3 regions of the Bacillus sp. WC2507 genome follow, and region 1 is predicted to be linked to each of the others. Evidence: riboswitches for the same ligand, from Rfam matches in the RefSeq annotation. Region 1 holds a riboswitch; each other region holds the start of a gene.

Evidence for each region. Region 1 has a riboswitch for S-adenosylmethionine ahead of ACUN28_RS20130 (MFS transporter). Riboswitches for the same ligand answer to the same signal wherever they lie in the genome.
Region 2: another riboswitch for S-adenosylmethionine. It lies ahead of ACUN28_RS22275 (YezD family protein); the one in region 1 lies ahead of ACUN28_RS20130 (MFS transporter).
Region 3: another riboswitch for S-adenosylmethionine. It lies ahead of metI (cystathionine gamma-synthase/O-acetylhomoserine thiolyase); the one in region 1 lies ahead of ACUN28_RS20130 (MFS transporter).

The regions. Positions count from the first base shown of each region.
Region 1 is NZ_JBQXPN010000001.1:3,805,604-3,807,810, reverse strand. It holds gene ACUN28_RS20135 (DUF4153 domain-containing protein) at 1-770, shown strand, start outside; SAM riboswitch class I at 905-1,010, shown strand; gene ACUN28_RS20130 (MFS transporter) at 1,140-2,207, shown strand, end outside.
Region 2 is NZ_JBQXPN010000001.1:4,230,263-4,232,469, forward strand. It holds gene sat (sulfate adenylyltransferase) at 1-100, opposite strand, end outside; gene ACUN28_RS22270 (phosphoadenylyl-sulfate reductase) at 139-843, opposite strand; gene ACUN28_RS22275 (YezD family protein) at 932-1,075, opposite strand; SAM riboswitch class I at 1,149-1,257, opposite strand; gene lysA (diaminopimelate decarboxylase) at 1,504-2,207, opposite strand, start outside.
Region 3 is NZ_JBQXPN010000001.1:1,451,715-1,453,921, reverse strand. It holds gene ACUN28_RS07780 (bifunctional homocysteine S-methyltransferase/methylenetetrahydrofolate reductase) at 1-601, opposite strand, end outside; SAM riboswitch class I at 672-781, opposite strand; SAM riboswitch class I at 984-1,093, shown strand; gene metI (cystathionine gamma-synthase/O-acetylhomoserine thiolyase) at 1,187-2,207, shown strand, end outside.

The DNA.
Region 1 (2,207 bases):
TATGGGTCTTAGTAGGACTTGCGTTTACGGGAAATGAATATTCAAAAGGCAGTACAAGATTAGCTTATATTAAATTTAATTTAGAATATTGTCTTCTCTACGCGAGCATGGCAGTGAGTGGAATGATACTAGCAGTATTCACTATGCGATTATTTAGCTTTGTTGACTTGGATATAGGAGAATTCTATTTTAGTAATGTTGTTTTATTTGGAGCTGCCGCTCTCGCTGTAGTGGCTGCATATTTAGTATCAATGAATCTTAAACTTGCTAAAAATATTACACCATACATATCTAAAATTTTTAGTCCGCTCGTCCTGATCACATTGTTGATCTATCTTATAACGGTTATATGGGTTGGGAAAAATCCGTTCTTGGACCGCAATTTCCTAATGGCCTTCAACGGAATACTCCTTGGTGTATTGGCTGTTACTATATTTTCTATCGTTGAGAGTGACTCAGACGAGAAAAAGAACATTTCAGATTATATAAATTGTGCCCTAATTGTTTTGGCGCTTATTATTGACACTGTGGCATTATCAGCTATCGTATTCAGACTTTCTTCTTACGGTATTACACCTAATAGACTTGCTGTTTTAGGCGTAAACATACTGATTTGGGCAAATCTCATTTGGATTATGTTTTCCTATATGCGTTTTCTACAAAACAAATCAGGACCGAGAGCTATCCAAGATGCCGTCACGAAGTATTTGCCAATCTACGGACTTTGGGCAGCTTTCGTTATATTTACGTTTCCTTTAATTTTTAATTAGAAAGGCTTTATTAACGTAACGACAAAATTGTTAAAAGAGGATGATAGATGTCATCTTCTTTTAACTGTATAGAAAAACATATTGAAATTATTTTGATGTAAAATATAATGAATTTAGATAATTAAATAAGAAACTTCTTATTAAGAGAGGTGGAGGGACTGGCCCTTCGAAGCCTCAGCAACCTAATGTTAAATAAAGGTGCTAAATCCTGTAGGGTCTAAAAGTCCTAATAGATAAGAAAATGGGTATAAGTAAACCTTCTTCTTATTTTGAAGAAGGTTTTTTGTCATATAAATGGAGAATTAGAAAGGTGGTGATACAGAAGCGAAAGAATTAAAGAAAATATAGAAGAAGAAACCGGAGGGCGTAGTGAATAATCAAGTTGGAAGTTTAAAAGAGGATAGCACTAGTGATAGTATTTGGAGCAATAAAGTTTTTTCGTATTTTTTCTTAGCAAGTTGTATTTCTTTGATAGGCAATTCAATGGTTACGCTCGTTTTACCGTTATGGGTAATGAAATTAACGAATTCTCCAATACTTGTTTCTGGGGTAAACATTGCAATAGCAACGACGGCAATTCTGTTTGCACCTGTAACAGGAACGTTAGCAGATCGAATGTCGCGAAGAAAGCTTATGATAATTGCGGATGTTATGAGATGTATCGTTATGATTTTAATTGCAGTTATAGCATTTTACAATAAAATGCTATACATTCCGTTACTACTTTTACTTATTATACGTTCGATGGGGAGTGCCTTATTTACACCAGCTTCAAATGCAGCATTAGTAACATATGTGGAAGAAAAGCATGTTCAACAGGCGATTACACTGAGGCAAATATCAATACAAATCATATCGGTTGCCATTCCTTTAATGGCGAGTTTTTTAATTAGTATTTTTAGTTTTCATGGAGTATTTGTATTAGATTCACTCACATTCTTTATATCTTTTTTAATTTTAATGAACATCAAATTTCCACGTGAGTTGAAAATAGAAAAGAAAAAGCCTTTTTACGAAGACTTTAAAGAGGGCTTCTCCATATTTAATAGTAATCAATCATTGAAAACATTGCTTATGAGCGCTGTGGTTATTAATTTACTTGGAGCGGCGTGTATGCTTTCACTACAAGTAATAGTTGTTAGAGAAATGGACCTTTCTACGGGATGGTATAGTATAGTTTTTGCGGCATCACCGATAGGGATTTTAATAGGAGCATTTATTACTAAAAAGATTCGTACATATAAAACGATTACGACTGCTTTTATATGTACTGCTATTATGGGGATTTTTAATGCTGCAATGGGTACGACGTTAAATCCGGTATTATTTTCAGTTTATTATTTTTTATCAGGAATTGCATTTGGAGTGAGTAATGTATATTTTGGAGTACTGTATAGAAAATTAATTCCAAATGAAGTGCAAGGGAGATTTTTTGGT
Region 2 (2,207 bases), 420 kb from region 1:
AATCACTTAATGCAATGTTATCTAGCTGAATTTCTTTTTCAATTTGTGATACGTCGTATGTCTCGTCTACACGATTTATTAATTTGTTTACTGTACTCATTTTCTATACCCTCTCTTAACTTTATTTTCAAATTCATCTTATTGGTAATGAAGACCACATTCAGTTTTCACTTTCCCGGCCCATCTACCATCTCTCGAATCGCCACCCTCTCCTACAGGTAACGTACATTTCTCACACCCAATACTTGGATATCCAACATCATGCAATGGGTTATACGGCAAGCTATGTTTGTATACATATCGCCATACCTTTTTCCACGTCCAATGAATGAGCGGACAAACTTTAATAGATTGAAAGCGATGATCTTGATTTATAAACTTTGTATGCTTACGCGTTTCTGATTGTTCCCTCCTTAAGCCCGATATCCATGCTTTTTCCGCCGCTAATGATTTTTCTAACGGTAAAATTTTTCTAATTTTACAACAAAGATTCGGATTACTTTCCCATAATTTCTCACCATGCAGCTTCGCTTGTTCATCAAGTGTAAGTTCCGGCTGTTTTTCTATAATATTTAATGAAGGAAATCGTCCCCGCACTTTTTGAATTAATTCATATGTTTCTTGAAAATGAACATTTGTATCTAAAAATACAACTTTAGCAGATGGATTTACTTGGTTTATAAGATGCAGTAAGACCATACCTTCCACTCCAAAGCTACATGCGTATACGATTTCATCTTTATACTCTTTATAAGCCCAACTTAAAACTGACAACGCGCCTTTCGTTTCATCTTCTTCCGAAAATGAAATGCCATTTTCATCCCACGTTTCATACGTCAACATGTTTTTTCCCCCTGTAAAAGCAAAAAGACGGTTTTAACCTCATAAAATAGGTTAAAACCGCCTCTAGTTTTTCTAGTCAGCGCTTTTTTTACTTTAAACGTACTTTTTCACTTTTCTCTAATTGAATGACTTTCCCATCTTGCACAACAATTGTAATTGAACCATATTTCATATCAGCAAGCATCGCTTGAATTTTCTCAGATACTTCCTCAAAATGTTCCCGTACGCTCACGCGAACAGCCCCCCTTTTTTATTCATAAAAAAAATCTTTCCCATTTCGAAAAGACTGTTCGGTAATATATTTTACCTTATCTTTCAAAATGGATTCCATTTTGCTGGATTTAGCACCTTGCTTTCTATAAGCAGGTTGCCGAGCTTCGTTGGGCCAGTTCCCTCCGCTTCTCTTGATAAGCTTTGTATTTGTATTTTATCACAATTCTGATTTTTTTCAATCCTAGTTTTCCGATATATTTTATTTATTTTATACCACCATTTAGAGGCCGTACAATTCTTACCTCAAAATCCAGCAAGAGAAAAGTGCCTTGCTGCCTGTAAACGCCCAATTGATGGGGACTAATAATTAGTGGGGAATGCCCACACTGATTATAGTTTCACTTTATAAAAAAGGAATTGCCCCTCAGAACAACTCCCTTTCCTTACTTAAACAAGTTCTTTAATACGTATGCGATCGTTCCCAATAATATTTTCATATGTTTCACGCTCTACAACAATTTGTGATGTGCCGCCTTTCGCGAAGACGACAGCCGGTCTACGAATCCGATTATAATTATTTGCCATCGAGTACCCATATGCCCCTGTACAAGAAATCGCTAGTAAATCGGCAGAAGCAACTTTCGGTAGAGTAATATCCCAAATTAACATATCTCCACTCTCACAGCACTTCCCAGCAATCGAAACAATTTCCTCATTCTCATCATTCCCTCGATTCGCTAACATCGCTTCATAACGAGCGTTATATAAAGCAGGTCTTAAATTATCAGTCATCCCACCATCCACTGATACATATTTCCGAATACCAGGAATGTCTTTCACAGATCCGACTGTATAAATTGTCGTTCCAGCATCCCCTACAATACTACGGCCTGGTTCAACCCATATTTCTGGCAAGGGATAATTACATACCGTAAATTGTTCCCTCACCGCACTTGTTACAGCTCGCACATATGTCTCAAGAGTTAATGGTGTATCTGACTCTGTGTAGCGTATTCCGAATCCTCCGCCTACATTTAATACTTTTACTACATAGTTCGCGCGCTCTCTCACCTGTTCTAAAAATTGATGAAGAACTTCAATCGCTCGAACAAATCCAGCCGTTTCAAATATTTGCGATCCGATATGTGAAT
Region 3 (2,207 bases), 2.4 Mb from region 1:
AGTTCAATCCAACAACATTTGCACCGTAATCTAATAGCTGTTTTAATATTTCATTTACATCATTTCCATTTTGAGTCGTACCTGCCTCATGTAACGCTAATTGAGCTACAATTGGAATATTCGTTTGTTTTCGTAACACCTGAACAGCATGAAGTAATTCAAACTCATCATAGAAAGTCTCTAATAGCAGTCCATCAACCTGTTCTTCTAATAATGCACTTGCCTGTTCCAACAACATAAATTCTCGCTCCATATCAGTTGTCGTAACAGCTCCGATATGTTTCATACCGCCAATTGTTCCTAAAATTGCATTTTTGTCGGTAACAGATGCTTTCGCCAGTTTTACTGCCGCTCTATTAATTTCAGTAACTTGATTTTCTAAACCATACATACGTAATTTTGCTTCATTTGCTCCGTACGTATTTGTTTGAATCACATCTGCCCCAGCAGCTACATATTGCTTATGAATCGATATAATTAAATCTGGATCAGATATATTCAATTCTTCAAAACTACTTTGCAAACCATGTGAATGTAATAACGTCCCAACCGCACCGTCACCTATTACAATTCCTTTTGACAATAAATCTAGTAATTTCACAAATCTCCCTCATTTCTATCAATATAAAAACCCCCTCTTCACTTTGAAGAGGGGGACATAATTGTTCCTCCTCTTATTATGCAAAACATTCGTTTTGCAGGTATTAGCACCGTTTCAAACATTTCGTTTGAAGGTTGCCGGGTTTCACAGGGCCTTTCCCTCCACCGCTCTCAATAAGAGTTGTCTTTATTATTTTATTTATGTAGCTAAAAGGAAATGCGTTCCCCTTTTAACAATGTTTGCTAATTTTTTAATAAATTTAGCACGCACAAATGCAAAAGTCAATGACACTTGCGGAAAAATAAAAATTATTTAAAATAAAGTTGCAATTCAATTATCTTTTGTTGTAAAGTTAAAAACATAATAAAATTTCATACGAACATTCTTATCTAGAGAGGTAGAGGGACTGGCCCTACGACGCCTCAGCAACCATTAACATTTGTTAATAAGGTGCTAATTCCAGCAAATTGTGAAAGATTTGACAGATGAGAAGAAGACTCTATTCAAACCGAAAGCCTTCTTCTTAGAAGGCTTTTTTTATTTTACATTCACTTAATTGTTAATTTAAAAGGGAGGAATTTTCACATGTCAACTATCGAAACAAAACTAGCACAAATCGGAAACCGGAGCGAAACTACAACAGGAACTGTTAATCCACCTGTTTATTTCTCAACTGCTTATCGTCATGAAGGAATTGGCAAATCTACTGGCTTTGACTACTCACGAACTGGCAATCCAACTCGCGGCCTTTTAGAACAGGCAATCGCAGATTTAGAATACGGTGAACAAGGTTATGCCTGTAGTTCAGGGATGGCAGCTGTTCTCCTTGTCCTTTCCCTATTCCGTTCCGGAGATGAACTTATTGTATCCGAAGATTTATACGGGGGCACTTATCGATTATTTTCTGAGCACGAAAAAAAGTGGAACGTTCGATGTAGATACGTAAATACACAATCTATTAAACAAATTGAGCAGTCTATCACAATTGAAACAAAGGCTATTTTCATAGAAACTCCGACTAATCCATTAATGCAAGTTACTGATATTGCCGCTGTCGCAACTGTAGCGAAAAGACACGGACTACTTCTTATTGTAGACAACACATTCTACACACCTTATATACAGCAACCATTAACAGAAGGTGCTGACATTGTACTTCATAGCGCAACAAAATATTTAGGAGGACATAACGATGTCCTAAGCGGACTTGTCGTTGCAAAAGGTAAGGAACTTTGTGAGGAAATCGCTCATTATCATAATGCCTCTGGTGCGGTCTTAAGCCCATTTGACTCATGGCTATTAATTCGTGGTATGAAAACGTTAGCGCTTCGTATGAGACAACATGAAGAAAATGCAAAAGCAGTTGTCGCTTATTTAAATGATGAAGACGGGGTGACAGATGTATTTTATCCTGGAAGAGGCGGCATGATCTCATTTCGTCTGAAAGATGAAACATGGATCAATCCATTCTTACAATCTTTATCCTTAATTACATTCGCTGAAAGTCTTGGTGGTGTTGAAAGTTTAATGACATATCCAGCAACGCAAACACACGCTGATATTCCTGAAGAAATCAGAACAGCAAACGGTGTATGTAATCGTCTTC